Regions from separate parts of the Enterobacter bugandensis genome, predicted to be linked through region 1. Evidence: predicted binding sites of a transcription regulator. Region 1 holds the regulator's gene; each other region holds the start of a gene.
The links. The regulator LexA, encoded in region 1, represses DNA repair genes until DNA is damaged. The targets are predictions, from matches to a motif close to TNCTGTATGTACATACAGNA.
Positions count from the first base shown of each region.

Region 1 (10,713 bases):
TCCTGCTGGAACAAGGGTTTGTGCATAAAGTTGAATCCACAAACAGCTATGTCCTGTGCCATCTTTTCGATCAGCCAACGCATACATCGGCCATGTTTATCTGCGATCGTTGCGGCGTAGTGAAAGAAGAGGGAGCGGAAGGCGTAGAGGACATTATGCACACGCTGGCGGCAAAAATGGGTTTTGCCCTGCGTCATAACGTGATTGAAGCGCACGGGCTGTGTTCTGCATGCGTTGAGGTGGAAGCCTGTCGACATCAGGATGCGTGTCAGCACGACCACTCAATTCTGATAAAGAAAAAGCCGCGTTAGCAGCAAAAGAAAGGCGGCTCTTAAGCCGCCTCTGTGGGTTATTCAGCGTTACCAGCGGTAGTCGTTACGGGTTTCCCAGTCTTTGACTTCGTTTTCCGCCTGATCTTTCGCGTAGCCGTAACGTTCCTGAATTTTACCGACAAGCTGATCGCGCTTGCCTTCAATGACGGTCATATCGTCATCAGTCAGCTTACCCCACTGTTCTTTCGCTTTACCTTTGAACTGCTTCCAGTTGCCGCCGATTTCGTCTTTATTCATCATCGTGTCCTCTTAGTTAAGCGTCGGGTCGTAACGTCCGTTACGTTCTTTTCTGCTGGACGTGATAATAATTGTAGTTGAGGATTCGGCAGTTGATTTCATATTCGGAATCTTTAACCGTCACGATATATCGTGACGGGAAGGAAGCCAGGTATTATTTTGCCAGTGGCGATGCCAGATAAAGGCAAGCGAGAGGCCGCGCAGGGAGAGAAAGACCGCAAGCGCCAGCCACAAACCGTGATTACCCAGCCACGGAAGCGTCAGCAGCGTCAAACCAAACCCCGCCGCCGCAACCGCCATACTGTTGCGCATTTCCGCTCCGCGCGTCGCACCGATAAACATGCCGTCCAGCAGATAACACCACACCCCCACCACCGGCAAGATCACCTGCCAGACGATGTAGTGGTCCGCCAGTTCACGTAAAGCCGGGATCGAAGTGAGTAATGCAATAATGTCACGGCCAAAACAGGCATAAATCAGTGCAAACGCCAGCGCGACCAGTCCCGCTTGTCGACAGGCTGCCCGCCAGACATCCCTAAGCTGGCCACTTTCCCGCGCGCCGTACGCCTGCCCGGAATGCGCCTCAACGGCGTAGGCGAAGCCATCCAGCGCGTAGGCGGTAAACGTCAGCAATGTCATCAGGACCGCATTCACCGCGACGATCTCAGGCCCAAGACGGGCACCAAAAACCGTCAATGCGCCAAAACAGAGTTGTAGCAGAAGCGAGCGCAGCATGATGTCACGGTTGAGCGCCAGCAGTTTACGGATATTGCCGCGCCATGCGGTTTTCAGCATTACGAGGGATATCCCGCGCAGGGCCATCACGCGCCAGACCATCCACAGCCCAATGAGTAAGGTTCCGTATTCGGCAATCGCCGTCGCCAGTGCCGCCCCGCGCACGTCCATATGCAGGCCCATCACCAGCCAGAGATCGAGCACAATGTTGAGAAGGTTTCCCACGACCAGCAAAATCACTGGCGCACGGGCGTATTGCACACCCAGTAACCAACCCAGCAGAACCAGGTTTGCCAGCGAAGCGGGCGCGCTGAGCCAGCGGATTTCCAGGAAGCGACGCGCCTGCTCCAGTACCGCCTCGCTGCCACCAACAACATGGAGCGCAAAGTCTATCAGGGGCGTGCGCAGTAAAACAATGAGTACCCCCGCGCCAAGCGCCAGGATCAGCGGCTGCACCAGCGCACGCGCCAGACGTAACGGATCTTTCGCACCATACGCCTGTGCCGTGAGCCCGGTAGTACTCATACGCAAAAAGAGCAGCAGCATAAACAGGAAGCTGGTTGCCGTCGCGCCAATCGCCACGCCGCCAAGATAAACAGGGGAATCGAGATGACCAATAACGGCCGTATCGACCAGACCCAGCAAGGGCACGGTGATATTGGAGAAAATCATCGGCAGGGCAAGACGCCACAATGCCTTATCAGATGCCGTCAGCAGTGACATGAGAGATACCGGGAAGGGTAAATGAAGCAGGCTACAGCGGAAGCGTAGCCTGTCAGGAAGAGATTACAGCCATTCGCCGTTACGAATCACGCCAACAGCCAGACCTTCAATAGAGAAACTCTGTTCGCGGAGGTCGACCACAATCGGGGTGAACTCGTTGTTTTCGGGCAACAGCTGAACAGTGTTACCCTGTTTTTTCAGGCGCTTAACGGTCACTTCGTCATCAATGCGCGCAACCACCACCTGGCCGTTTCGCACATCCTGCGTTTTGTGAACGGCCAGAAGGTCGCCATCAAGAATGCCGATGTCTTTCATCGACATCCCGCTAACGCGCAGCAGAAAATCAGCGCTCGGCTTGAACATACCAGGATCGACCTGGTAGTGACCTTCAATATGCTGTTGTGCCAGCAGCGGTTCACCTGCAGCAACGCGGCCTATCAGCGGAATGCCCGTCTCTTCTTCCACCAGCAGGCGGATACCACGCGACGCGCCTGACACAATCTCAATCACACCCTTACGCGCCAGCGCTTTCAGGTGTTCCTCGGCAGCATTCGGAGAACGGAAACCCAGACGCTGCGCGATTTCCGCACGCGTGGGTGGCATACCCGTCTGGCCGATATGATCCCGAATGAGATCAAACACCTCTTGCTGCCTGGTCGTTAATGCTTTCATTCCGCCCCCTGGGTGTATATACAGTTATGCTGTGAGTATATACAGTCAAAGGCGATTTTGGAACCAAAAACTGCACAAAAAACCAGGGACTTAATTATTCCTCGAGCATCATCGGAAATGTGACCAAAGCAGCGTGACCCAGGTAATGGCTGCGGTGATAATCGCCAGCAGGACAGCGGCGGAGCCCATATCTTTCGCGCGGCCAGAGAGCTCGTGAAAATCAGAGCCGATCCGGTCGACCACGGCCTCAATAGCGCTATTGAGAATTTCCACTATCATCACCAGAAGTACGGAACCGATGAGAAGCACGCGGGTAATGGCATCTACATCAAGGAAACAGGCGATGATAACCGCGACGATAGCGGCGACACCTTCCTGGCGAAAAGCAGCTTCATTGACCCACGCGGCACGGAAACCTTTCCATGAATAGCCGGCGGCTTTGATGATACGCGTCAACCCAGTGGTATTATTGGCCATTAAAAGAACCTTTTTTAAAAAAGAGCGTCAGTAACAGGAGCTGCAGCGCGTTTCGCTGCCGCCTGAAGTATGACGGGTAACAACAGAAATTTTGCGCGCTTTCTGTTATCCTTGCGCCGCAATTGCATTATTAACCAGAGGCTTTACATCGTTTATGTCCGGCTGGCCACGAATTTACTACAAATTACTTAATTTACCATTAAGCATACTGGTAAAAAGCAAGTCTATCCCAGCAGAACCCGCGCTGGAACTGGGGCTCGATACGTCGCGCCCTATTATGTACGTTTTGCCTTATAACTCTAAGGCAGACCTGCTAACGCTCCGTGCCCAGTGTCTGGCGCATGATTTACCCGATCCACTTGAACCACTGGAAGTTGACGGCACTTTGCTGCCGCGCTACGTGTTCATTCACGGCGGGCCGCGCGTGTTTACCTATTACACACCGAAAGAAGAGTCCATCAAGCTGTTCCACGACTATCTCGACCTGCACCGCAGCAATCCTGACCTGGATGTACAGATGGTGCCGGTATCGGTGATGTTTGGTCGCCGTCCGGGCCGCGAAAAAGGCGAAGAGAACCCGCCGCTGCGCATGCTTAACGGCATCCAGAAATTCTTCGCGGTCTCCTGGCTGGGACGCGACAGCTTTGTGCGCTTCTCCCCTTCCGTCTCCCTTCGCCGAATGGCGGACGAGCACGGCACTGACAAGATCATCGCGCAAAAACTGGCGCGCGTGGCACGTATGCACTTCGCCCGTCAGCGCCTGGCGGCCGTAGGGCCACGTCTTCCGGCGCGTCAGGACCTGTTCAACAAGCTGCTGGCCTCCAAAGCGATCGCCCGCGCCGTTGAAGACGAAGCGCGCAGCAAGAAAATTTCCCATGAGAAAGCCCAGCAGAACGCCATTGCGCTGATGGAAGAGATCGCAGCGAACTTCTCCTACGAGATGATTCGCCTGTCCGATCGTATTCTCGGCTTTACCTGGAACCGCCTGTATCAGGGCATCAACGTGCATAACGCTGAGCGTGTACGTCAGCTGGCGCACGATGGTCATGAGATTGTCTATGTCCCCTGCCACCGCAGCCACATGGACTACCTGCTTCTCTCCTACGTGCTCTATCACCAGGGACTGGTACCGCCGCACATTGCCGCCGGTATTAACCTGAACTTCTGGCCAGCAGGCCCGATTTTCCGCCGCCTGGGCGCGTTCTTTATTCGTCGTACCTTCAAGGGCAACAAGCTCTACTCCACCGTGTTCCGCGAGTATCTAGGCGAGCTGTTCAGCCGCGGCTACTCCGTAGAGTACTTCGTTGAGGGCGGGCGCTCCCGTACCGGTCGTCTGCTCGATCCGAAGACCGGCACGCTGTCGATGACCATTCAGGCGATGCTGCGCGGCGGTACGCGTCCAATCACGCTTGTGCCAATTTACATTGGCTATGAGCACGTGATGGAAGTTGGCACGTACGCCAAAGAGCTGCGCGGTGCGACCAAAGAAAAAGAGAGCCTGCCGCAGATGCTGCGCGGCCTGAGCAAGTTACGCAACCTGGGTCAGGGCTACGTAAACTTTGGCGAGCCGATGCCGCTGATGACGTATCTGAACCATCATGTTCCGGATTGGCGCGAGTCTATCGATCCTATCGAAGCGGTGCGTCCGGCCTGGCTGACGCCAACGGTGAACGGTATCGCGTCCGAACTGATGGTGCGCATTAACAACGCCGGTGCGGCCAATGCGATGAACCTGTGCTGTACGGCGCTGCTGGCTTCACGTCAGCGTTCCCTGACCCGTGAACAGCTCACGGAGCAGCTGGACTGCTATCTGGACATGATGCGCAACGTGCCATACTCGGTTGATTCGACAGCCCCTTCTGCTACCGCCAGCGAGCTTATCGATCACGCGCTGCAGATGAACAAGTTCGAAGTCGAGAAAGATACGATCGGCGATATCATCATTCTGCCGCGCGAGCAGGCCGTACTGATGACGTACTACCGCAACAACATCGCTCATATGCTGATGCTGCCGTCGCTCATGGCGGCCATTATCACCCAGCATCGCCGTATTTCACGTCAGGAGCTGTTGCGCCACGTTGAGACGCTCTACCCAATGCTTAAAGCGGAGCTATTCCTGCGCTGGAGCAAGGAAGAACTGGCCGTTGAGCTGGATAAACTGACGGAAGAGCTGCGCCGTCAGGGGCTGATCACCGTTGCGAACGACGAGTTGCACATCAATCCGTCACGCTCCCGTACCCTGCAACTGCTGGCGGCCGGTGCGCGCGAAACGCTGCAGCGCTACGCCATTACGTTCTGGCTGCTGAGCGCGAACCCGTCGATCAACCGCGGCACGCTGGAGAAAGAGAGCCGGACGCTGGCGCAGCGCCTGTCCGTTCTGCACGGCATTAACGCCCCGGAATTCTTCGACAAAGCGGTCTTCAGCTCGCTGGTGCTGACGCTGCGTGACGAAGGCTTCATCAGCGATACGGGCGATGCCGAGCCAGAAGAGACGCTGAAGGTTTACCAGATGCTGGCTGAACTGATTACGTCGGATGTGCGCTTGACGATTGAGAGCGCGACGCAGGGCGAGTAACACAATGCCGGGTTATGGCCCGGCCTGATGCCCTGGATAATAAAAAAGGCCCGGTAAGCGATGACGCTACCGGGCCTTTTTTGCCTTGTTAAATCATTGCATTTAGCTGAGCAGCGTAAAGGCAATCATCCCGACAATGGCCCCGGTGGTGCCGAGGATGGTTTCCATCAGCGTCCAGGTTTTCAGCGTTTGCGCTTCGGTCGCACCGGTAAACTTGCCGAACAGCCAGAAGCCAGCGTCGTTAACGTGCGAGACGACAATCGAACCGCCCGCGATGCAGATAGACAGCGCGGCCATCTGCGCACCGGAGTAGTTGAGCTGTTCAATTACCGGCATCACCAGACCCACGGCGGTTAAGCACGCCACGGTTGCAGACCCCTGAATGATACGCACCGCCGCAGCCAGCACGAAGCAGGTTACCGCAATCGGCAGGCCCATTCCGGTCAGTGCTTCACCCAGAGCCGGGCCCACGCCGGAATCCACCAGCACCTGCTTGAACACGCCGCCGGCACCGATCACCAGCAGGATAATACCCGCAGGCTGCAGCGCGGCACCACAGATCTCCATCACGCGGTCTTTCGGCATACCCTGGCGCATCGCCAGGCCGTAAATCGCCACCAGACACGCCACCAGAATCGCCGTGAACGGGTGACCGATGAACTCAAACCATTCGTACGCGGCAGAACCGACCGGCACAAAGCGCGCGGCGATGGTTTTCAGGCCCACCAGCACCAGCGGGAGCAGGATCAAAGAAAGGCTAAAGCCGAATGACGGCATTTTGCCTTCGCCCAGGTGCGGCTCGGTGATGTCGTCCGGAATGTGCAGCTCAACGTAACGGCTGATGAAATTGCCCCACAGCGGACCGGCGATAATCATCCCCGGGATGGCCGCACACAGGCCAATCAGGATCATCCAGCCAAAGTCCGCGTGCATCTGGGAGGCCAACAGCATAGGGGCAGGCCCGGGCAGCAGAAACGCCGCAGCCGCCGCCACGCCCGCAAACAGGGGAATGACCAGCTTCACGAGGTTAGTGCCGGTATGGCGCGCCATGGAGAAGGCGACGCTGATGAGCAGCACCACCGCCACTTCGAAGAACAGCGGCAGTGCGCAAATCAGACCGGCCAGGCCAATCGCGTAGTGCGCGCGGCTGTGCCCGAAGGATTTGAGCATTTTGACGGCAATCTGGTCGACCGCGCCCGTCTCATGCAGAATCTTGCCAAACATCGCGCCCAGCGCGACCACAATCGCCAGGAAGCCCAGCGTGCCTCCCATCCCTTTTTCCATCGTCGCGGCGATCTTGTCGAGCGGCATACCGGAAAAGAGACCTGCACCAATAGAAACCACCATCAAAGCAACGAAGGCGTGCATACGCGCCTTCATCACTAAAAACAGCAGCAGCAATACCGAACCCACTGCTGTCAAAACTAGCGTTAATGTACTCAAAACTTACTGCCTTTTGTTAATGACCTCGATGGTGCTGGCTACAACACCTTCCAGCGGCTGATCGATATCAACCACTAAGACGTCTTTTTCATCTTCACCCGGCTCCTGAAGCGCTTCGAACTGCGTCACCAGCATCTGGGTTTTAAAGAAGTGGCCTTTACGCGCTTTCAGACGGCTTTCAATCACCCCGAAATCGCCTTTCAGGTAGATGAACGAGAGGTTCGGATTGCCGTCGCGCAGCAGGTCGCGGTAGGTTTTTTTCAGCGCGGAGCAGACGATCAGGGAAACTTTGTTGGTGCGCTGCATCGCGAACGCGGCGTCATTCAGCGCCTGCAACCACGGTTTGCGGTCGTCGTCGTTCAGCGGCTCGCCGGAAGCCATTTTCATGATGTTGCTGCGCGGATGGAGGAAGTCACCATCAAGAAACGCAGCCTGAAGTTGATGCGCCACTTCGCTCGCCACGGCAGATTTACCGCTACCGGACACGCCCATCAGGACGTAAACGTGGTGATCGTGATTAGTCGTGCTCAAAGGGTGTCCCTCAGTCAATTGTTACGGGTAACAGTTATCGGTAACATTGTCCTGCTGGGGCAAAAGAGAAGCAATATCCAAACGTGCGCGAAGTGAATAAGTGTGAGCTACTTCAAATTTGTCAGTTCAAATAGATCCACCCGGTGACAAGGTGAAACCTAAATCTAACATTTTAGGGGTAACCGTCTCTCCACGAATGCGCGCCAGCAGGCGTTCTGCGCCAATGCGGCCCATGCGTTCACGCGGTGTCAGAACGCTCGCCAGACGCGGCTCCATCACCTGACCAATATCGTGGCCGTGGAAGCCGGCAATCGCCATATCCTCAGGGATCTTCAACCCCAGACGCTGGCATTCGAACGCTGCACCGACCGCAAGGTCATCGTTGGTACAGAAAATACCGTCCAGTTGCGGATACTCGCGTCGTGCCTGACGCATCAGCTCAATACCCGAGGTGTAAGATGAGGACTGCTCCACCATCACGCTGTACGGGGTTAAATTTGCGTCGAGCATCGCCTGCTCGTATCCCTTCTGTTTGATGATAGTACGTTCATCAAGACGCGCACCCAGATAGGCAATATGACGATGACCGCGGGCGATGATCGCCGCTGTCATCTGACGAGCCGCTTCAAAGTTATCGAACCCAACGGCGATGTCGAGGCATGGCGACTGGCTGTCCATGAGCTCCACCACCGGAATACCGGCGACTTCAATCATTTTGAGCGTGCGGGCAGTGTGGGTACGTTCGGTTAAAATCAGGCCGTCAATGTTCCAGGAAAGCATTGATTCAAGACGTTCCTCTTCCAGTTCCGGCTTGTACCCATAGTGAGCGAGCATGGTCTGGTAGCCAAACGCATCGGTGACGCTTTCAATGCCGCGCAGAACTTCAGCGAAAACCTGGTTGGTCAGGGAAGGAAGCAGAACGCCCACCGCACGGCTGGTCGCATTGGAGAGAATATCGGGGGCGCGGTTGGGAATATAACCCAGTTCATCAAGGGCGGCGGCAATCTTGCCACGCAACGCCACGGAAACCTGTTCCGGGTTACGTAAAAAACGGCTGACCGTCATTTTGGTCACACCGACGCGATCGGCGACATCCTGAAGTACGGGGCGTTTCTTTTTCATCGTCCTGAGAAATCTTGAAGTGAGAGATTTGCTCAGTTTATCACGGACAAAGCTCAACCTTCCCCGTTTAAAGGGAAGGTTGAGAAATTATTTAGACCGGAGGCAGGTCAAACAGCAGGATTTCGCTTTCGCTGTCGGCGTGCACGGAGAGCGCCTGCTCATCCCAGACGGCCAGACCATCGGCGGTGGTGGCTTTGGTGCCGTTGATAGACACTTCCCCTTTCACCACCTGGATCCAGACGCGGCGGTTGGCGGCAATCTGGTGCACGGACTGCTCGTCTTTCGCCAGCGCCCAGCGGTACAGCTCCATATCCTGATGCACTTTCAGGGAACCTTCACGCGCGTCCGGGGACAGCACCAGCTGTTTGCCCTGTTTCGCGTCGAAGCGGCGCTGCTCGTAGCGTGGCGTGATGCCGGTCTCTTCTGGAATGATCCAGATTTGATACAGGTGCAGTTTTTCCGTTTTGCTCGGGTTGTACTCAGAGTGACGCACCCCGGTACCCGCGCTCATAATCTGGAACTCGCCCGCCGGCACCTGCTCTTTGTTGCCCATGCTGTCCTGGTGCTCAACCGCCCCTTCCAGCACATAAGTCAGGATTTCCATGTCTTTGTGCGGGTGGGTACCGAAGCCCTGGCCTGCATCAATCACGTCGTCGTTAATCACGCGCAGCGCGGAGAAGCCCATGAAGTTCGGGTCGTAGTAGTCGGCAAACGAGAATGAATGCCATGAGTCCAGCCAGCCATGATTTGCGTGACCGCGTTCGTTTGCTTTGCGTAAGTAGATCATTGTTTTCACCCTCAGTTCGTTTCGATGGAGTAAGTGTGGACTCAAACGGTCGGGGATCATAGAGGGTGAAAATTGACTCCTCTGTTCAAAAATTATGAACAAGCCCAGAGGAGCCGTTTTTGCTTATTTCGCGAGGGTTACCGTGGCAGGAGAAGCCTGCTCGAAGGCCCGTTCAAGGATTTCAAGGTTGGTCAGAACGTCAGATTCCTTGACGTAATTCGGCGCGCCGCTGGTAAGGGTTTCATACAGCGCATCGTAGACGCGGCCATAGTCGCCGGTTTCCGGTTTCAGCTCTTCTTTGACCGTTACGCCCTCATCGTTCACATACTCCAGCACGCCCACGGAATCGTCCGCCGCAAAGCCCGGTTCGCCCGGCATGATGTTGGCCTTCAGGCTGGTCTCCTGCTGGTCAATGCCGTACTTAATGAACGAACCTTTGGTGCCATGAACGATAAATTTTGGGTAGTCGATTTTCACCAGATGACTGGTTTTAACGATAGCCTTAAGGTCGCCGTAGAACAGCTGCGCCTCGAAGGTGTCGTCCGGGTTGGCTTTATTGCGCAGGCTGCGGATGTCGTAAGCCACGTGGTCCGGGCGGCCAAACAGGGAGATGATCTGGTCCATGGTATGCACGCCCAGACCATAGAACGAGCCGTCCTGCGGCAGGCCGGGCTGGGTTTCCGCCACCGGGCGGTAGTAATCGAAGTGGCTTTCGATTTCCACAATGTCGCCAAGCTTGCCGCTCTCAATCGCCTTTTTCGCCGTCAGGAAACAGCTGTCAAAGCGACGGTTCTGATACGGTGTGACGGTCAGCCCTTTGCTTTTCGCCAGCGTAAACAGCGCTTTCGCTTCGGCAATGGTCGGGGTGAACGGCTTTTCCACCAGCACGTTCTTCCCCGCTTCGAGCGCGCGTTTCGCATAGTCAAAATGGCTGTCGGCGTGGGTGCAGACAACCACCAGCTTTACCTGCGGGTCATTCAATACTTCATCGAGATCGCTGGTGAAGTGAATGTGGGAGTACTGCGGGGATTGCTCTTCCGGCTTCGCGCGGCGGCGGTAGATATGGGCCACATGCCAGG
Region 1 covers NZ_LT992502.1:311,960-322,672, reverse strand. Annotated here, with positions in the region: gene zur (zinc uptake transcriptional repressor Zur) at 1-311, shown strand, start outside; gene DG357_RS01555 (CsbD family protein) at 360-569, opposite strand; partial or broken gene DG357_RS23280 (hypothetical protein) at 619-693, opposite strand; gene dinF (MATE family efflux transporter DinF) at 690-2,027, opposite strand; gene lexA (transcriptional repressor LexA) at 2,091-2,699, opposite strand; gene DG357_RS01540 (diacylglycerol kinase) at 2,808-3,176, opposite strand; gene plsB (glycerol-3-phosphate 1-O-acyltransferase PlsB) at 3,331-5,751, shown strand; gene gntU (gluconate transporter) at 5,854-7,194, opposite strand; gene gntK (gluconokinase) at 7,198-7,725, opposite strand; gene gntR (gluconate operon transcriptional repressor GntR) at 7,852-8,847, opposite strand; gene DG357_RS01515 (pirin family protein) at 8,939-9,634, opposite strand; gene DG357_RS01510 (oxidoreductase) at 9,758-10,713, opposite strand, start outside.

Region 2 (10,713 bases), 2.7 Mb from region 1:
CTTATCCGTGAGATGCCGGTTGCGATAAGCGGTGAAAGCAGCGAAGACAAACGTCAGCGCGTTGCCGCCGTGCTGGCCGCGAACAACGCTGACTACCTGGCCGTTACGCTGCCGGATAACATTGCGTGGATGCTCAACGTGCGCGGCTCAGATATCCCCACCAGTCCGGTACCGCTCTCATTTGCCCTGCTCGGTCGCGACGGCCGCGTTGAGTGGTTTGTTAACGACAATAAGCTCGCAGAACTCCCTGATGCAGTTCTGAACGCCTTCACGATTGCGCCACAGAACACTTTTATTGAGCGCTGTCAGCAACTTGCTGAAGGGAAGCGGGTGATGGTTGATGCCGACTCCGCGCCGGTGGCCCTGCGCTTTGCCATTGAACCGCGCGGTGAAATTGTCTGGCGAACCGATCCCATTACCCTCATTAAGGCTACCAAAAACCCGGTCGAGCTGGCAGGGTATCGCGAGTGCCATCTCCAGGACGGCGCCGCGTGGGTCAACTTCCTGGCCTGGCTGAGCCGCGAAGTGCCGCTGCGTGCGGCGGCGGGACAACCGCTAACGGAGCTGGAAGTGCAGGCGCAGCAGCTGGCATTTCGCAAACAGCAGCCCAGTTTTATTGAGCAGAGTTTCGCGACCATTTCCGCCTCTTCGAGCAATGCGGCGATGTGCCACTATCATTCAAGCGAGGCCAGCAACAAGCCCCTCGGCCATAACCATTTTTACCTGAACGATTCGGGCGGTCAGTACGCTAACGGCACCACCGATGCCACGCGCACGCTGGCGTGGGGTAATGTCCCCTCGCAGCAGCGTCTGCACTACACCGCCGTGCTGAGAGGCTTCCTGTCGCTGATTACCCTGCAGTTCCCTTCCGGTACGCAGGGGCACCAGTTGGATGCTTTCGCGCGTCGTCCGCTGTGGGAGATGGGGCTGGATTACGATCACGGTACCGGGCACGGCGTGGGCCACCAGCTTCTGATCCACGAAAACCCGCATCGCATCGCCAAAAAGGTCAACCCGTGGCCGCTGGTGGCAGGGAACATCATGACCATTGAGCCGGGATACTATCTGGGCGATAGCCACGGTATCCGTATTGAAAACCAGGTGGAGATAGTGGAGAGCCGTCCGGGGTTTTGCAAATTTGCTTCTCTGACGCTGATCCCGATTGATTTAAGCCAGGTCGAGCTGGATCTGTTGAGCGAGCAGGAAAAGCAGTGGCTGGATGAGTATCATCAGCAGGTACGTGAGGCACTGACGCCGCTGGTGAATAGCGAGGCGCGTTCGTGGCTGGAGGCGGCGACGGCGCCGGTTCGTGTGTAATTTCGTGCGGTCTGATGCCCTCACCCCATCCCTCTCCCACGGGAGAGGGTGAAAACACTAAAAACGGCAACAAGGTTGCCGTTTTGCATTTACTTGACGCAGAAAAGCAAAAAGCCTGCTTTAAAAGCAGGCTTTTCAAATTTGGCTCCTCTGACTGGACTCGAACCAGTGACATACGGATTAACAGTCCGCCGTTCTACCGACTGAACTACAGAGGAATCGTGTGAACGGGGCGCATATTATCGATGCTCCCCGATGATGTCAAAGGCAGAATGCATATTTCCGATCGTTTGCCGAATTATTCTCCATTTCGCGCAATTGTCAGGCATTTTGTCGCGGATATTTCCACAGCCAGCGCCCGCTGACCATGCGCCAGTAGAACAGCGCCCCGCGTACGGCCCAGTCAAGGAACATCCCCAGCCAGACGCCCACCACGCCCCAGCCCAGCACCACGCCCAGCGTATAGCCCGCCACAACGCGACACCCCCACATGCCAAGCATGGACACCCACATGGCAAAACGGGCATCGCGCGCCCCTTTCAGCCCGGCAGGTAACACCCAGGATGCCGCCCATATGGGCATAAAGGCGGCGTTGAGCCAGATAAGGATCTTCACCACCTCTTTCACGTCATCTTCATGGGTATAAAACGCGGCCATCAGCCCGGCAAACGGCGCGGTGCCCCAGGCGATCAGCGTCAGCCCAATCGTCGACAGCCAGAACACATGGCGCAGCTGCCGCTCCGCCTGGCCTATCTGCCCTTTCCCGAGACGTTTACCCGTGATGATGGTTGATGCCGACCCAAGGGCGTTACCCGGCAGGTTAATCAGCGAGGCGATGGAGAAGGCGATAAAGTTACCGGCGATAACGTCGGTGCCCATTCCGGCGACAAACATCTGCGTGAGCAGCTTCCCGCCGTTGAACAACACGGATTCAATGCTCGCGGGAATACCAATCCCCATCACTTCCCAGATAATGGCGAAATTAAAGGGCCGGAAGTAGCTCTTAAGCGTAAGACGCAGCGAGGGGGTAATCCCCGTCATCAGCACCCCGATGATGGCCGCCGCACCGATATAGCGTGATATGGTTAATCCCAGCCCGGCCCCGACGAACCCCAGCCCATCCCACGAGAACGCGCCGTAGATCAGCACGCTGCTGATGATGATATTCAGGATATTCATCCCACCGTTGATCAACAGCGGGATTTTGGTGTTACCTGCCCCGCGCAGCGCGCCGCTGCCAATCAACGCGATGGCCGCCGCAGGATAGCTTAAGACGGTCATTTCGAGATAGGTCAGCGCCAGGTCTTTGACCTCGTTCGTGGCTTCCCCGGCGACAAAATCGATAATCTCTTTACCGAAATAGTGGATCACCGCCGCCAGAACAATCGAAAAGAGGGTCATGATCATCAGCGACTGACGTGCAGCCTCGCGCGCGCGTTTGGGATCCAGCTTGCCGAGACTAAAGGCCACCACAACCGTCGTCCCGAGATCGATGGCGGCAAAGAATGACATCACCACCATGTTAAAGCTGTCTGCCAGCCCGACCCCCGCCATCGCCTCTTTCCCCAGCCAGCTCACCAGGAAGGTGCTCAGCACTCCCATCAGCAGAACGCAGGTATTTTCCAGGAAAATAGGCACGGCAAGAGGGGTGATTTCACGCCAGAACAGAACACGATAGCTTTTACGTTTTGCGTACCATGGCGTGCGCACGATCGCCTGGCGCAGAGGGGCAGTGACGTTCAAAATGGACCTTAGCGAGAATAGTTGAAACTCCATTTCAAATGATGGGGGAGAAATGCTAATCCTGCAAAGTATTTTCCTGAAAAAGATGTGTGTATTTACAACAAACTGACGACAGAATCGGCAATCAGTCGATTTTCCCTAAGATCAGGTTTGACAAAAGTTTTTTCGCCGCTAAGATAAGCCTCCACAACGATTCCTCTGTAGTTCAGTCGGTAGAACGGCGGACTGTTAATCCGTATGTCACTGGTTCGAGTCCAGTCAGAGGAGCCAAATTTAAAAAGCCTGCTTTGTAGCAGGCTTTTTGCTTTTCTACAGTAGATAAAATTGTCGGCTTGCGGCTGCGCCTGACCCGACCTACAAATCAGCGGACCGTTGATCGTCAAATAAAAAAGGCCCCCTGTCACCAGAGAGCCTTTTTCACAATTCGCTGCGATTATTCGCTTTTAGCTTCGGCGTTTTTGATTTCGCCCATCACTTTCAGCTTTTTGGAGATGTCGCGACGCTCTTTGGACAGCTCGGCATTTTTGATGATGTAATCATCAACGCGGTCTTCATAGTCGCTCTTCATGCTGGCGATGATGCCCTGAATAGCTTCAACGCTCATGCCCGGCTTGATGTAGTCGCTCAGGTTGTCGAGCAGCAGAACACGTTTCTGGTTGTCACGGATCTTCTTCTCAACGTCCTGGATTTCACGCTGCAGTTTGTTTTTGCGGCGGAACAGGCGGACGAATTCCAGAACATCCTGGAACGAAGGCTTGATAGTTTCCATTTTTACACCCCTGATAATGTGAGATTCGGATTCGTTAAAGCAACCGTTGTAACAATAACCTTACTGACAGCGGCTGCGAATGACAATGGCTATATCGTTTAAAGCTATCATAACCCCAATTGCTGCTGAATCGAAGCAGCAGGCGTCACATCCGCGTTTTATTTGCGCAGCGCCCGACAAATCAGGTGCGATAGCAGTTCAAGCTGTCGCGCCAGCTCCAGGCTCAGCCAGACATAGCCGTGAATGGGCGTTTCCGCCACGTTATCGCCCTGCCGCTCGTTGATTAACTGCTTTAGTTCCGCCACGATTTCATTGAGCCGCTCGCTGTTCGCCAGAACGGGCTGCGGGTTGCCTTCATAGAGCGCATGGGCGATGGTCAGCAGGGTCTGCTGCGTCATCATCTGCGTCTCTTTGAGGGTCTGGGCGTTAAGCATCAACAGATGGCTGGGACGCGTGGCCCAGTGCGCGTTGATTTGCAGTTCAAGCATGCACACCAGATTGCGGCTGACCGTCTGGATAGCTTCGAAAATCGCTTTCTGAATATGGGTCTCTTTACTGGCTGGTACTATCAGGCCGCGCATTTTGACCACGTCGTTGAGGATGGTTTGCAGATGCTTTTCCAGCCGGGGACGCTCAACCAGATTCGGTGAAAACCCCGCCTGGTAAACGCGGTTAAACGCCGTGACGTAGTTAGCCATCTGGATACGCCAGTGCAGAAAAGCCCGCTGCGGCCAGATGCCGGTAAACAGCATGGCGAGCAGCGAGCCCAGAATAACGTCCCCGCTTCGCCACATCGCCGTGGTCATATCCCCTGCTGGCGCGCCGACCACGACCGCGAGAGTGATACCAATCAGCAGCGCCTGATAAGGCCGTTTGCCCAGCGCCAGCCAGCCGCACAGGAACATGGCGGCACCGCACCATGCCAGCATCACTGGAAATGAGATGAGCTCAAGCTTCAGGGCAATCAGCCCCAGGGCAGAGCCAAGCACGGTACCACCTATTCGCTCGAAGGCGCGCGGGACAACGTTTCCCCAAAATGAGATTGGCCCCATCACCACCACCAGCGTGATCAGCGGCCACGTTCCTTCCGGTATATCCAGCAACCTGACCAGTACAAAGGTCAACACGAACGCCAGCGCGATGCGACACCCGTGCACCACGCGGTAATGTTTATATAAGCGAATTTCAAAAGGGGTTAATGATTTGTCGGGACGCACACCCGCTCTCCAGCAACACGGCAAATCACAATTGTACTGTGTTTTCAGCCGGGCGGATCGCTCCCGGCTGAAAAACCCTTCATTAAGCAGGCTTAAACCGTTTTGTGCTCTACCGCGATAAACATTTCAATATCCCAGTAGCCGTCCGCGTTGCCATCATTGAGATAGCGCTCAAAGCAGGGCTTAAGCGCCATCTGGTATTTATTATCCTGCAGCAGGGAATTAAAGAACTGATACCACGGGGTTGCAAAGTCGTAGTTTTCCACGCGCGCCGTCGCCACGGCATAATCACCGGCCGCGATTTCCGTCATCATCACCCCTTCGCTGTTTTCCGGGATGACGAAATCATCCGGTACGGTAACGGCCGTATCGCAGCGCAGTTTTTCTGCCGGAACCTCATCGGGGTTATCGTAATAGACCGCCACCCACTCCAGCGGCTCAATGTGACGCCCGTCTACCCACATGACCAGCTGTTCAAAGCCCTGCTTGACCGTTTTTTCCCACGGCCCAACAAGATGAAAACCCGCAATCTTACGTTTCTGTTGCTGCTTGATGCTGAAGTCCATGCTGCCTCCGATTAGCACTGTATATTTATACACTATAAAGCAGGATTTCTATTATCGGCAAACGAGGAGTGTTTATTATGTGAGCAGACTCGCAACCCTGCCAGTCTGCCCATCAGCGGTTAAAGCGTGTGGTGAAGATAATCGCTCAAGCGTGAGAATACGCCTCCCTTATCAACGGCTTCCAGAGTGACCAGAGGCCAGTGCGCCACGACCTTGTCGCGGTCATAGAGCTGGATCTCCCCGACCCGCTGATGCGCGGCAATCGGTGCTTCCAGCTCTTTTTTATCCAGCACGTATTTGGCTTTAATGTTCGGTACTTCCGCTTTCGGCAGGGCCAGCCAGAAGTCCTGGTCGGTGCCCAGTTTCACCTGTTCTTTATCGCCGTACCAGATACGCTCTGTTCCGACTTTTTTACCGTTATGCAGGATCTGCACCGTATCGAAGTTCTGTTGTCCCCAGTGCAGTAGCTTACGCGCCTGGTCCTCGCGCCCTTTCGGGCTGTCCGCGCCCATCACCACCGCAATCAAACGACGCTGACCGTCCACCGCGGAGGCAATAAGGTTAAAGCCTGCTCCTGAGGTATGCCCCGTTTTCAGGCCGTCCACGTTCATGGTTTTATCCCACAGCAGGCCGTTACGGTTTTGCTGGGTGATGCCGTTCCAGGTAAGACTCTTTTCGCTGTACATATGATAAAACTCTGGCTCACCGTGAATGATGGCCCGAGAGAGCACGGCCAGGTCATAGGCCGAGCTGTGCTGGCCCGGCGCGTCCAGACCGTGGACGGTTTCAAAGTGCGTATCACGCAGGTTCAGCTTCTGCACGTAGTCGTTCATCATCTTCACAAACTGCGGCTGCCCGCCCGCCACGTGATCGGCCAGCGCCACGCAGGCATCGTTGCCGGAATCGACAATCAGACCGCGGCTTAAGTCACGCACGGTGACGCGATCGCCCTCTTTCAGGAACATCAGCGACGAACCGTCAAACACCGGGTTCCCTTTTGCCCACGCGTCACGCCCTACGGTGACAATGTCATCCGGCGAAATGCGATGGCTGTCAATGGCCCGATCCACCACATAGCCCGTCATCAGCTTGGTGAGGCTCGCCGGGTTACGTTGCTGATGTTCGTTGCCCGCCGTTAAAATTTGACCAGTCGTGTAATCCATCAGCACCCAGGAGCCAGCCTGAATGGCCGGAGGCTGCGGCGAAAAATCCAGTGGTTCGGCCGCAAAAGCAGATGAGACACTCGAAGCGAGTAAAGAAACAGCAATAAACAGACGGCGTTTCAACGGTATATCCTCAGGTCATTAAAAATCGATGACCTTTTTACGGGACTTCTGATGTCGTTACCTGGCTTAATTGCAAAAAAATGTGACAGAACGCAGGTTTTACGCGGAAGCGGTCTCGCAAATTTGCGACGCGGCGGCGCTTTTTATTCGGTCTGACCCGCACGATCGTTTACCATAGTGACGTCATTTTTTAACAGGATGGTATTACTGGTGTCTGACTCTGCCGCACGCCCGACTTTTTTATTCCACGACTACGAAACCTTTGGCACGCATCCGGCGCTGGACCGACCGGCGCAGTTTGCCGCCATCCGCACCGATGACGAATTCAACATCATTGGCGAGCCTGAGGTCTTTTACTGTAAACCGGCTGATGACTACCTGCCGCAGCCCGGCGCGGTAATGGTCACCGGGATCACGCCGCAGGAAGCACGGGAAAAAGGCGTTAACGAAGCAGAGTTCGCCCGCCGTATCCACGATCTGTTTACCGTGCCTAATACCTGCGTGGTCGGTTACAACAACATCCGCTTCGATGATGAAGTGACGCGCAATATCTTCTATCGCAACTTCTACGATCCGTACGCCTGGAGCTGGCAGAACCGCAATTCACGCTGGGATCTGCTCGACATCATGCGCGCCTGTTATGCCCTGCGCCCTGAAGGCATTAACTGGCCGGAAAATGAGGAAGGGCTGACCAGCTTCCGGCTGGAACACCTGACGCGCGCCAACGGCATCGAGCACAGCAATGCCCACGATGCGATGGCAGACGTTTATGCCACCATTGCCATGGCGAAGCTGGTGAAAACCGCACAGCCCCGGCTGTTTGAATATCTGCTGAGCCACCGAAGCAAGCAGAAGCTCATGACCCTTATCGACGTACCGCAGATGAAGCCCCTGGTGCATATCTCCGGCATGTTTGGCGCCTGGCGCGGCAATACCAGCTGGGTTGCGCCGCTGGCGTGGCACCCGGATAACCGTAATGCGGTTATCATGGTGGACCTGGCGGGCGATATTTCGCCGCTGCTGGAGCTTGACAGCGATACCCTGCGCGAACGGCTTTACACCCCGAAAAATGAACTCGGGGATCTGCCTGCGGTGCCGGTTAAGCTGGTGCACATCAATAAATGTCCGGTGCTGGCGCAGGCGAACACGCTGCGTCCGGAAGATGCCGACAGGCTGGGCATTAACCGTCAGCACTGCCTGGATAACCTGAAAGTGCTTCGCGATAACCCGCAGGTGCGCGAGAAAGTGGTCGCCATCTTCGCCGAGGCGGAGCCGTTCGTGCCGTCCGAAAACGTGGATGCCCAGCTCTACAACGGCTTCTTCAGCGATGCCGACCGCGCAGCCATGAATATTGTTCTGCAAACCGAGCCGCGTAACTTACCTGCGCTCGACATCACCTTCGCCGATAAGCGCATCGAAAAGCTGATGTTTAACTACCGGGCGCGCAATTATCCCGGCACGCTGGATGAAGCAGAACAGGCGCGCTGGCTGCAGCACCGTCGAAACGTGTTTACGCCAGAGTATCTGCAGCATTACGCGCAGGAGCTTGAGTCGTTATACAACCAATATGAAGGCAACGCAGAAAAACAGATCCTGTTAAAAGCCCTGGTCCAGTACGCGCAAGAGATAGTCTGAAGTGAGATATAAAAAAACCGGAGACAAGGTCTCCGGTTTTTTTTTAAATGTTAAGACTTAAGCAACGTCTTCGTACTGCGGAACCGGGTTACGGAAGCTCTTCGTAACGCAGGCCAGGTACACCAGACCGATACCTGCCCAAATCAGGCCAAGCACCATCGAGCTCTCTTCCAGGTTAACCCACAGCGCGCCCACGGTCAGGGCACCGCACATCGGCAGGAACAGATACTGGAAGTGATCTTTCAGCGTCTTGTTACGCTTTTCACGGATCCAGAACTGAGAGATAACCGACAGGTTAACAAAGGTGAACGCCACCAGCGCACCGAAGTTAATCAGCGCCGTTGCCATCACCAGGTCAAAGTTAATCGCCAGAAGCGCGATCGCACCGACCAGGATAATGTTCATCGCCGGGGTACGCCAGGTTGGATGCACGTAGCCGAAGAAGCTTTTCGGGAATACGCCATCACGACCCATTACGTACATCAGACGCGCAACGCCTGCATGCGCGGCCATACCGGACGCCAGTACGGTGATGGTGGAGAAGATCAGCGCGCCGACCTGGAACGCTTTACCCGCCACATAGAGCATGATTTCCGGCTGAGACGCATCCGGATCCTTGAAGCGCGAGATATCCGGGAAGTACAGCTGCAGGAAATAGGTCGAGAAAATAAAGATCAGACCGCCAATCAGCGCCGTCAGGAAGATGGCACGCGGGATCACGCGCTCTGCATGCTTCGTTTCCTCAGACAGGTTGCTAATCCCGTCGAAACCGGTAAAGGAGAAGCACAGAATCGTCGCCCCGGTAATCATCGGGATCACATGCGCATCACCAGACCAGAACGGTTTGCTGCTCGCCAGGGTGCCCGCGCCTTCGCCGTGGAATACGCCATAGATCACCATGCCAAGAATCACGGCAATCAGGACAACCTGAAGCACAACGATAACGGAGTTAAAGTTGGCAACGGACTTGATGCTGCGCAGGTTAAAGGCCGTCATAAAGGCTACCAGCGCCACGACGAAGATCCACGAGGGAATCGATGGCACCAGCGCTTCAAAATAGATTTTTGCCAGCAGAATGTTGATCATCGGCGCGAACAGGTAGTCGAGCAGCGAAGACCAGCCCACCATAAAGCCAACCGTCGGGCTGATGGATTTCTGGGCATAGGTGTAGGCGGAACCTGCAGACGGATAGCGACGCACCAGTTTACCGTAGCTCAGCGCGGTAAAGAGGATCGCAATCAGCGCAAAGCCGTAAGCCGTCGGCACATGACCGTCAGTGAGGCCCGATACGATACCGAATGTATCGAACAGCGTCATCGGTTGCATATAGGCAAGGCCCATCATAACAACCGGAATCAACGTAAGCGTTTTACGTAATTCCACGCGAGAGGTGTTTGGAGTTGCGTTATGCGACATAGTTATTCTCCTTTACGGTGATAACCGCCACGTAAGCGAAAAATTGCCCCATTTCTTTCTTCCTCAGCGACAACAACTGTCGGATTTTAGTAAATATCTATCCGGTACGAAGCCCGGCCTCTTGGTTTTTAGTTTCGTTTCGTACATGCAAAAAAAAATAACCGACGCCTTTTATATCGTCGATTATTCATTTGGTTGCAGCGGCGGCATTTTGCCCCACATCGGATACAAAAGGCAATACTTTGCAACGCACCGGGTCATTTTCTTTTTTCTAACTGGCTGATTTCTCGGCGCTCCCCTGAGAGTAAACTGCAGCGATAGCACTATTTGCTAAAATTTCGTCCCGCCACCAGGCGCTGGCCAGCCCGGCGGTTTGTTCATTCCAGCCGACCCACACCGATTCGTTACTGCTTTGCGCAAGCACCTGTTTTTCAACAAGCGCACCGCTATCAATAAAGCGCTGCGCCAGATAGCGCGGCAAATAGCCGCAGCCCAGACCGCTAATTTGCAGCTCCAGCTTGGTTTTAAAGTCAAAAACGGTAATGGCCTCCTGCTCATCCAGCAGCTGCGAGGAAACCGCACATTCGGGGCGCGAGCTGTCCCCGACTACTATTGCGCGGTACCCCTTAATAACGCGGCGGTTAAGAGGCTCAGGCTCCTGAGCCAGCGGATGATGGGGCGCCACGGCAAATACCTGCTCCAGCACGCCCAGGCGGGCAAAACCAAAGTCACTCAACTGGGGAGGCTCGTGCAGGGCACCGACA
Region 2 covers NZ_LT992502.1:3,047,520-3,058,232, forward strand. Annotated here, with positions in the region: gene DG357_RS14830 (aminopeptidase P family protein) at 1-1,317, shown strand, start outside; tRNA gene DG357_RS14835 (tRNA-Asn) at 1,460-1,535, opposite strand; gene emmdR (multidrug efflux MATE transporter EmmdR) at 1,639-3,093, opposite strand; tRNA gene DG357_RS14845 (tRNA-Asn) at 3,255-3,330, shown strand; gene DG357_RS14850 (DUF496 family protein) at 3,494-3,829, opposite strand; gene DG357_RS14855 (FUSC family protein) at 3,988-5,046, opposite strand; gene sbmC (DNA gyrase inhibitor SbmC) at 5,139-5,612, opposite strand; gene dacD (serine-type D-Ala-D-Ala carboxypeptidase DacD) at 5,732-6,898, opposite strand; gene sbcB (exodeoxyribonuclease I) at 7,097-8,533, shown strand; gene plaP (putrescine/proton symporter PlaP) at 8,591-9,949, opposite strand; gene yoeI (membrane protein YoeI) at 9,939-10,001, opposite strand; gene DG357_RS14885 (LysR substrate-binding domain-containing protein) at 10,221-10,713, opposite strand, start outside.
Region 2: the regulator LexA is predicted to act here: its motif matches at 5,628-5,647, upstream of sbmC (DNA gyrase inhibitor SbmC).

Region 3 (10,713 bases), 1.8 Mb from region 1:
ACCTGCTGCTTTTCCGCACCGTCCCTCACTACTATTGTTCTCTCCCCGGCAAGCTGGCGGATAAACTGGCGGCGATGGATAAAGCTGGCGCAAGCAATGAAGCGCTGGGCAAGGCGATGGGAGGATTGCGGGGCCTGCGCCTGGGCATGCTGGAAAATAACACCGATGAAGGTTATATCGCGCTCGGCACGGGGATCGGGAATATCCGCAGCGTGAGAAGCGTGGTCGAGGTTGTCGATGCGTTAACGGTTGAGTAAGCCCTTAACCCTGATGCTATGGACGCTGCACAGGAGCGGCGTCCGTAAACCGTCTTCGGCTCTTTGTCACACATAGCCGCCTTTCATCTCGCTACCGGCAAATCCGCGTACCGCGTCGTATAGGCCGGTGACAGCATCTCCCGCTTCATCGCCCAGGCTTTCTCAATCCCCTGCCCGGCAAACCATATTTTCCCTTTGCCGGAATGATTTAAGCTGTCGATGGTTTGCATCAGCGCGGCGCTGTTGGCGCTCGGGCGGTTATCGTCAAACAAATTCAGCTGGGCAACGCCGCTGCTGAAAAAGTCTGCCAGCATCACCCCCGCTTTCATATAGCGATATCCGTCAAGCCAGATACGACCCAGCGCCTCAGTGGCGGCACGAATGATATCGCGCGAATCATTGGTGGGCGTCATCAGGGTGACGGAAGCCTGATTCCCGTAATAAATTTCGTTGTCGGCATGCGGGCTGGTGCGCACAAACACGCTGATAAAGCGGCAATACTGATGCTCGCCACGCAGTTTTTCCGCAGCACGTTCTGCATAGGCGCAAATGGCCTGATGCATCTCCTCGTACTGCGTAATACGGTGTCCAAACGAACGACTACAGATAATTTGCTGCTTCGTGGGAGTAAACTCTTCCAGATCGAGGCAGGGCTCACCTCGAAGCTCGCGCGCCGTGCGCTCCATTACCACGTTAAAATGTTTGCGGATGACCCAGGATGACGCTTCCGCCAGCTCCAGCGCCGTGGTTATCCCCATCGCGTTAAGCTTTTTCGTGATGCGTCGTCCTACGCCCCACACCTCCTCCACCGGAACCTTTGCCAGCAGCTTACGCTGCCGTCCACGATCCGAGAGATCGACCACGCCACCGGTGGCTGACCACCGCTTCGCCGCATAGTTGGCCAGCTTCGCCAGCGTTTTAGTCGGCGCAATCCCGACGCCCACGCTTAAGCCTGTGTTTTTAAAGACCTGCGTACGCATCTGATGACCGAATGCTTCCAGCGAGATGCAGTTGCTGACACCCGAAACGTTCACAAATGCTTCATCGATGGAGTAGATCTCAATGGCCGGCGCGAGATCGGTCAGCGTCTGCATCACCCGGCTGCTGAGATCGGCATACAGCGCATAGTTGGAGCTAAAGACGTAAACCCGCGACGGATACCCCTTCTCTTTGAATTTAAAATAGGGCTCCCCCATTTTTATGCCGAACTGCTTTGCCTCCCGCGACAGCGAAATAATACAGCCGTCGTTATTGGACACCACCACGATGGGCTTACCCACCAGATCGGGGCGAAACACCCTCTCGCAGGAGGCATAGAAGCTATTCACATCAACCAGCGCGAACATGTTTATGCGTTTTGAGCGTATGAGTGACGACACCGAAGATTTGCAGCTCCTCTTCGGACTGAAAGGCGATCGGCTGATAGCGGGCATTACGCGGCAGCAGCCGCAGAACCGGGCGGGTCTGTAGCTCTTTCACCGTAAACTCGCCGCCGACCGACGCCACAACAATGTCCCCGTGCTCGGCATTTAACGAGCGGTCTACCACCAGCAGATCGCCGTCGCTAATCCCTGCGCCGATCATGGAGTCCCCGCTCACTTTGATAAAGTAGGTCGCACTGGGGTGCCTGACCGCCAGCCGGTTAAGATCGAGACGATCCTCCACATAATCCTGCGCAGGGCTTGGAAAGCCACAGGCAACACGCTCAAGATATAAAGGTAATTCAATAAGTTGCTTTGGATGATAAGAAAAGAGAGTGTCCATAAATGCCTTTCCCGCCAGATACTGTATATAAACACAGTATTACGGATTACGGCACAGGATCAAGGTCATTTCCGACAAAGACCGCAAACGCGTTGAAGTTTGAGCGGATTTAATTTAGCAACCTCTCCTGCTGGCGATCGCAGATGGGCCAACCAAAAGTCATAAAAAAGTCATTAGAAAACACTTCAAAATCACTTTATGTGAAAAAAGATCATAAAATCACTATGCAAACACTATTAATTGACTTCGATATCAGAATGACGCATATTTTAGGGCACGAATTATCAAGACTTTTGGAGGACGTTTTCTATGCCAGCCCGTGACTATCCCGACAAGCGAGTTGCCCGCGGTTTAGCAAAGGAGGCCGATCTCAGGATGTTGAGCGCCCGCATTGAGCCTGACCTGATGGAATACATCAGAATCACCGCCTTTGAGACGCGAAAAAGCAAGCAGGAAATTGTGGCAGAAGCGTTAGCGCTTCACAGACAAAAAAGTCAATGCGGAGTCTGAGCAGGCAAAGCCTGGAAGTGTCCTTCCGGCTTTGCCCATGCTGTGATTAACCCATCAGCGCATTCAGTTTTTCAAGTGCTTCAGGCGGCAATTGCACCTCTCCCGCCGCGAGGTTTTGCCGCAGATGCGCCACGGATGACGTGCCGGGGATCAGCAGGATGTTCGGCGACCGTTGCAGCAGCCATGCCAGCGCAACCTGCATCGCCGTTGCGCCCAGGGAATCCGCGACGGCCTGCAGGCCGGTGGACTGCAGTGGCGTGAAGCCTCCCAACGGGAAGAACGGCACATACGCAATCCCCTGCTGCGCCAGTAAATCCACCAGCGCATCGTCGCCACGGTTCACAATGTTGTACATGTTCTGCACGCAGACGACCTGCACCATCTTCCGCGCTTCCGCCACCTGCGTGGCCGTGACGTTGCTCAGACCAATGTGGCGTACCAGCCCCTGCTGCTGTAATTCTGCGAGGGTGGAAAGCGGTTCAGCAATCGATCCTTCTGCCGGGCCGTGTGCGCTAAACATGATCCGCAGGTTCACCACGTCCAGCACATCCAGCTTCAGGTTGCGCAGGTTGTCATGCACCGCCTGGGTCAGCTCCTGCGCGGAAAAGGCCGGCAGCCAGGCCCCTTTGTCATCGCGACGGGCACCGATCTTGGTGACGAGGGTAAGATCGTCCCGGTAAGGATGAAGCGCCTCGCGGATCAGCTGGTTCGTCACATGCGGGCCGTAAAAATCGCTGGTATCGATATGATTCACACCCGCCGCCACGGCTTCGCGCAGCACGTCCAGCGCGGCCTGTTTATCCTTCGGCGGGCCAAATACGCCCGGCCCGGCAAGCTGCATTGCCCCGTAGCCCAGTCGTTTAACCGTTCGCGTTCCTAGCGCGTACGTCCCGCTTTTATCAATGCTGCTCATGTTAACCTTCCTCATAAAATGATCCGGATTTACAACAGGTTCCTGACCGAAGCCCTAAGTTAAGCGCGAGTTAAATTAAAGTTTAAATTCTATACGACGATAGTATGGGTGTACCTCTGCATCTTTTCTAACGGACGACCGCTATGCTGAAAAATCTGCACGTGATTACCGGAATTATCTTTGCCCTCACCATATTCTGTCTGCTGCAAGTTGTCACGGGAGGGTTGTTCTACTCTGCCGTCAGCAACGATCGCCATAACTTCCAGAACTCCGGCGTGCTGAATGCCCAGCAGGAAAGCCTGAGCGACAGCGTGAACACGCTGGTGAAAACGCGCGTTACCGTCACCCGCGTGGCAATCCGCTACCTGAAGAACCAGCGCGACCCGGCATCCCTTGCCGCGATTAACAAACTGCTCGGCACCGCAGGCGACTCGCTGGCTAAAGCTGAAGCCTATAACAAAGAATGGCAGAAAATGCCGCAGGTTAACGGCCAGAATGCGGCGTTAACCGACGAGATGCAGAAGTCATGGAATCAGATGCACGAGGTGATGCGTTTGTCGATTGAGTATCTGCGTGCCGACAACTACCAGGCCTATGGCGATCTGGACGCTCAGCAGGCCCAGGACGACATGGAAGCGGTCTATAACCGCTGGCGCGCCGAAAACAACACGCTGCTGAAGGCGGCAACCGAAGAGAACCAAAGCAGCTTCACGCAGATGCAGTGGACGCTGGCAGCCATTTTCCTGGCCGTTATCGCCGTGCTGGTGGTGATCTGGCAGGGTTTACAGCACCTGCTGTTAAAACCGCTCAACGCCATCATGAACCATATTCGCGCCATTGCGGGAGGCGATCTGACGCAGGATATCACCCTCTCTGGCCGCAATGAGATGGGCCAACTGGCGGCTGGCCTGCACGAGATGCAGCAGTCGCTGGTGACGACCGTCAGCGCCGTACGCGGCAGCACCGACTCCATCTACACCGGCGCGGGTGAAATTGCCGCAGGGAGCAACGATCTCTCCGCCCGCACCGAAGAGCAGGCCTCCTCGCTCGAAGAGACAGCCGCCAGCATGGAAGAGCTGACCGCAACGGTTAAACAGAACTCCGATAACGCCCGTCAGGCGACGCTGCTGGCGAAGAATGCCTCTGAAACAGCGGCTCGCGGCGGCCACGTCGTGGATAACGTGGTGCGCACCATGAACGAAATTGCCGACAGTTCGCAGCAAATCGCTCATATTACCGGCGTGATTGACAGCATTGCGTTCCAGACCAACATTCTGGCGCTTAACGCCGCGGTGGAAGCCGCGCGCGCAGGCGAGCAAGGCCGCGGGTTTGCGGTTGTCGCCGGTGAAGTTCGTACGCTGGCCAGCCGCAGCGCGCAGGCGGCCAAAGAGATCAAAGGGCTTATTGAGAACTCCGTCAGCCGGGTGAACACCGGTTCTGAGCAGGTCAGCGAAGCGGGCGCGACCATGAAGGAGATTGTCGCCGCCGTCACCCGCGTCACCGATATCATGGGCGAGATTTCGTCCGCATCGGATGAACAGAGCCGCGGAATTGAGCAGGTGAGCCTGGCCGTGTCGCAGATGGACAGCGTAACGCAGCAAAACGCCGCGCTGGTGCAGCAGTCCGCCACGGCGGCAGCGGCGCTGGAAGATCAGTCCGAACAGCTGCGTCAGGCCGTGGCCGCGTTTCGTCTGAACGGTAAAGCAAACGCCACCGCCCCGCGCCCGGCCAACGTTAAAACACCGCAGCTGCTGCGTCCGGCAACGGCTAACGCCACCCCCGACAGTAACTGGGAAACCTTCTAAGCCTCAGGCGGGCGAAGATATCGCCCGCTAACGGCTACGCTTGGCGTGCCGTTCCCAGTTCTCCTGCTTCGCGTCGTCGGATTTTCGCAGGGAAACATAGCAAGCCCCGCTGCCGCCGTGATGCGGCAGCGCCACGCAGAACGCCTGCACTTCCTCGAACTCGGTTAACCAGCGTGCCAGATAGCTACGCACCACATTAGGATGCGAATTTTGCTCGCGCCCTTTCCCGTGGATGATGATGAGGTTACGTAATCCGTCACGACTGGCCTGGCGAATAAAGGAATACAGCATCTGGCGGCAGCGTTCAGCGGGCTGACGCAACAGATTTAAGCTGGCCTGTCGGGAGTATTTACCCGAACGCAGCTTATCAATAACGCCCTGCTGGACGCCTTCGCGCTGGAACGCCAGCGGCTCGTCAAGCGGCAATAGCTCAAGGAAACCCAGGGTCAGAAAGTTGTCGAGCTGTTCGGTATCGATGTCCTGGCGAGCCCGGGTATTACGGCTTTGCTGCCAGTGGATATCGGTGCAGCGTTTCAGGGGCTGGACATCCTCCATGGCGTCAAGAAAAAGGGATTTGTCGTCAGGGTTCATGGAAATCCTCCGGCTACATCTGGGCTTGTACTATACCTGCGCCAGACAGGTGTCTCAATAACCCTTAGAAGATGAGGCACGAGATAAATATTAACCCGATGAATATATATAGTCATTATAAAATGTACTTAAACCTGACTTAACTAAAACCCCAACAACAGTAAAATAGGTGATTTGCGTTAAATTTTTCTAAAATCAGTCATTCACCTTCCTTTCATTTTTCGGGAAAGGTGTTATAACTAAATTTACCTGCCTCATGGATATAATACCCAGGACTTGCGAAAGGACGCACTGCTGTGTGTACTATAGGGTCTGTCTGATGTCGGGCAGACTCTGTTTTTTTATTATGCGACATTCACTCTGAAACTATTTTCCTCGCCTCCCTTCTGAATTGCGTAATTAATGATTCGGCAAGCGGAGTTTGACGAGAATCCCGGCGCTGAATTAAATAATATGCGGCTTTTGGAAGCGACTCGGCAACCGGAAGAATGACCAGACGGTGCGCCAGCAGCGGATCACAGCCTAACTCCTGCGGAAGGATACTTAAAAAATCACTTTGTGCAACAAGGCTAATGCAGGAAGAAAAGGTTTCGCACACTACGCCAATCCGCGGTATTTGCGAGCGGTGGCTAAATAGATCTTCTAATTGTTTATAATAACTTCCCCGCGGCGTTGGCATTGTCCAGTTATAATGCAGCAGATCGTTAATGGATGTTGCCCCTGTCGCCGGATGCCCTTCCCGGCAAAATACCGCAAACGGTTTTTCGAAGAGTTTTTCAAACGTAAATTCATGGTCGTAAGGCCCCTGATAATAGGTGTTAATGGTGAAGTCCAGTTCGCCCTGGCGTAATTCATTGATCATCGACACCAGCTGCCCTTCCATAATTCGCACTTTAACCTGCGGGTGCTGGGCGTGAAAACGGGTGATGACGGCGGGCATCAGGCTGCGTGACACGCTGGCCCCCATCCCGATATTGATCTGCCCGGCCAGATCTCCCTGCCGCTGGCGAATGTCATCCTGCGCCGCACGCAGCTCTTCCAGAATCAGCCTGGCGCGCTGGTAAAACCCTTCCCCGCACTCCGTCAGCGCAACGCCTTTACTCCGGCGAACAAAAAGCTGCGCCGCCATGCCCTCCTCCAGCTCTTTGATGGATTTGGTCAGCGCCGGCTGCGAGAGATTCAGCGTCCGGCTGGCACCGCGAATGCTGCCCTGACGCGCCACTTCAACAAACGCCCGGATTTGATGAAATTTAATCTGAAATGACATAGCCCAACCGATAACCGTTGTTTATCAGAGTAAAGAAACTGTCATCTACTTTAATGGAAAGGGATGTGCGAGGGTAATTCCTGAACGGTTAAAACTGTGAAAAAACGGTTAGTGATAAGTAAAAACTATCATGACGTGAAGCAGTTCACATTTTTTAATGATGACAGGAACAGATATGGACACACTGGCGCAGTACATCCAGACATTAGCCCCCCAGATGATCGCATGGCGTCGCGATTTTCACCATTTTGCGGAATCCGGCTGGGTAGAGTTCCGTACCGCCTCAAAGGTCGCGGAAATCCTTGACTCCCTGGGCTACGAACTGGCGATGGGTCGCGACGTGATCGATGCCGAAAGCCGTATGGGGCTGCCCGATGACGCCACCCTTTCGCGAGAGTTTGCCCGTGCGCGGTCACAGGGCGCGCCTGAGAAATGGCTGGCACCGTTTGAAGGCGGATTTACCGGCATTGTGGCGACCCTGAATACCGGACGACCGGGCCCGACGCTGGCGTTTCGCGTCGACATGGATGCCCTTGATTTAAGCGAAGCGCTCGACGACAGCCATCGCCCGTTCCGCGACGGTTTTGCCTCCTGCAACGCGGGAATGATGCACGCCTGCGCGCACGACGGCCACACCACCATTGGCCTGGGGCTGGCAAAGGTGCTTAAGCAGAACGAAGCGCAGCTCAACGGTACCGTCAAGCTGATTTTCCAGCCTGCCGAAGAAGGCACCCGCGGCGCGCGCGCCATGGTCGCCGCCGGGGCGCTGGACGGCGTGGACTATTTTACCGCCATCCATATTGGTACCGGCGTCCCCGCCGGAACGGCGATCTGCGGCAGCGATAACTTTATGGCAACCACCAAGTTCGACGTGAACTTTACCGGCGTTGCCGCACACGCGGGCGGCAAACCGGAGGATGGACGTAACGCCCTGCTTGCCGCCGCGCAGGCCGCCCTCGCCCTGCACAGCATCGCCCCGCACAGCGAAGGCGCTTCCCGCGTCAACGTCGGCGTGATGCAGGCGGGTAGCGGCCGCAACGTGGTGCCCGCAAATGCACTGATTAAGGTTGAAACCCGCGGCGAAAGCGAAGCAATAAACCAGTATGTCTTTGAACGCGCGCAGGCTGTCATTACCGGCGCGGCCGCGCTCTATGGCGTGAGCGCGGAGATGCGCCTGATGGGGGCCGCCACCTCCAGCGCACCGACGCCGGCCTGGGTTGATTACCTGCGTGAACAGGCGAGCCAGGTTTCCGGAATTGTGCACGCAATCGATAAGGTGAAAGCGCCAGCAGGCTCTGAAGACGCCACGCTGATGATGGCCCGCGTGCAGCAGAACGGCGGCATGGCGTCGTATATGGTGTTCGGCACGGATTTGAGCGCCGGACATCACAACGAAAAATTCGACTTCGATGAGCAGGTCATGGCTGTCGCCATTGAAACGCTGGCGCGAACTGCGCTCAATTTCCCGTGGACGCGAGGTGTGTAATGCAGGAGAACTACGCTTTTATTGCCGATGCAATCGATACGCGATGTCAGACGCTAACCGATATTGCCGACGCAATTTGGGATCATCCCGAAACTCGCTTTGAAGAGTTCTGGTCCTCCAGACGGCTCGCTGACGAGCTGGAAGCCGAGGGCTTTACGCTGACCCGCGAGGCAGGCGGTATCCCCAACGCGTTTATCGCCAGCTTCGGCAGCGGAAAACCGGTTATCGCTCTGCTGGGCGAGTACGACGCGCTGGCCGGGCTAAGCCAGCAGGCGCACTGCGCGACGGCGCAATCCGCCACGCCGGGGGCGAACGGCCACGGCTGCGGGCATAACCTGCTGGGTACCGCGGCGCTTGCGGGCGCGGTGGCGGTAAAAAGCTGGCTGGAGCAGCACGGCGGCAGCGGAACGGTGCGTTTTTACGGCTGTCCCGGTGAGGAAGGCGGCTCCGGGAAAACCTTTATGGTACGTGAAGGTCTGTTTGATGACGTTGATGCCGCTGTCACCTGGCACCCGGAGGCCTTTGCCGGGATGTTTAACGTCAGCACACTCGCCAACATTCAGGCGGCCTGGCGTTTTCACGGCGTGGCGGCACATGCAGCCAACTCGCCCCATTTAGGGCGCAGCGCGCTGGACGCCGTGACGCTGATGACTACCGGCACCAACTTCCTTAACGAGCACATCATAGAGAAAGCGCGCGTCCATTACGCCATCACCGACACCGGCGGGATTTCGCCCAACGTGGTGCAGGCGCAGGCTGAAGTGCTGTACCTGATCCGCGCCCCGGAGATGGCCGACGCGCAGCAGATCTACCAACGCATCGAAAAAATTGCCCAGGGCGCGGCAATGATGACCGAAACCACCGTGGAATGCCGCTTTGATAAGGCCTGCTCCAGCTACCTGCCGAACCGCACGCTTGAGGCTGCGATGTACCGCGCGTTGCAGCACTACGGCACGCCGGAGTGGACCGATGAAGAGCGCGACTTTGCCCGCGAAATCCGCGCCACGCTGACGCCAAACGATCTGCAGAACAGCCTGAAAAACATTGCCGCCACGGGGGGAGAAGCAGGCAAAGCCTTTGCCCGCCGCCATCAGGAGACGCTGCTGGTGGATGAAGTCGCGCCCTATGCCATCACCGATAACGTGCTGGCGGGTTCAACGGACGTGGGTGACGTCAGCTGGAAAATGCCGGTCGCCCAGTGCTTCAGCCCCTGCTTTACCGTCGGCACGCCGCTGCACACCTGGCAACTGGTGGCGCAAGGACGAACCTCCATCGCCCACAAAGGCATGCTGCTGGCCGGGAAAGTGATGGGCGCAACCGCGCTCAATCTGCTGCAGGATGCAGACCTGCTGAAAACATGCCGTGAAGAGTTCGAACAACAAATAGAAGAAAAACCGTACGCGTGTCCGATCCCACCGGGCGTGACACCGTCACCTTTAAAATAAAAAAACACAACACAACAACACAACACTCCCGAGGAACGCCCATGAGTATGTCATCCATACCTTCGCATTCCCCATCCGGTAAGCTCTATGGCTGGGTTGAAAGGATCGGCAATAAAGTGCCGCACCCTTTCCTGCTGTTTATCTATCTGATTGTGATTTTGATGGTTGCCACCGCCGTGCTCTCGGCCTTTGACGTCAGCGTGCGCAGCCCGGCAGACGGCAGCCTGGTGGCGGTGAAAAACCTGCTTAGCGTTGACGGGCTGCACTGGTTTTTACCGAACGTCATCAAAAACTTCAGCGGTTTCGCTCCGCTGGGGGCCATTCTGGCGCTGGTACTGGGCGCCGGGCTGGCTGAACGCGTGGGCTTGTTACCCGCACTGATGGTAAAAATGGCGTCCCACGTCAGCGCGCGCTATGCCAGCTACATGGTGCTGTTTATCGCCTTCTTCAGCCACATTTCATCCGATGCCGCGCTGGTGATTATGCCGCCAATGGGGGCGCTGATCTTCCTCGCCGTCGGGCGCCATCCCGTGGCGGGTCTGCTGTCGGCCATTGCGGGCGTGGGCTGCGGGTTTACCGCCAACCTGCTGATCGTCACCACCGACGTGCTGCTCTCGGGCATCAGCACGGAGGCGGCGAAAACCATTGATGCGGCCATGCACGTCAGCGTGATCG
Region 3 covers NZ_LT992502.1:2,075,205-2,085,917, reverse strand. Annotated here, with positions in the region: gene DG357_RS10255 (NAD(P)H-dependent flavin oxidoreductase) at 1-257, shown strand, start outside; gene umuC (translesion error-prone DNA polymerase V subunit UmuC) at 341-1,603, opposite strand; gene umuD (translesion error-prone DNA polymerase V autoproteolytic subunit) at 1,587-2,021, opposite strand; gene DG357_RS10240 (hypothetical protein) at 2,331-2,531, shown strand; gene DG357_RS10235 (aldo/keto reductase family oxidoreductase) at 2,578-3,444, opposite strand; gene tcp (methyl-accepting chemotaxis citrate transducer) at 3,588-5,249, shown strand; gene smrA (DNA endonuclease SmrA) at 5,277-5,840, opposite strand; gene DG357_RS10220 (LysR family transcriptional regulator) at 6,196-7,107, opposite strand; gene DG357_RS10215 (M20 family metallo-hydrolase) at 7,283-8,593, shown strand; gene DG357_RS10210 (M20 family metallopeptidase) at 8,593-10,038, shown strand; gene abgT (p-aminobenzoyl-glutamate transporter) at 10,080-10,713, shown strand, end outside.
Region 3: the regulator LexA is predicted to act here: its motif matches at 2,041-2,060, upstream of umuD (translesion error-prone DNA polymerase V autoproteolytic subunit).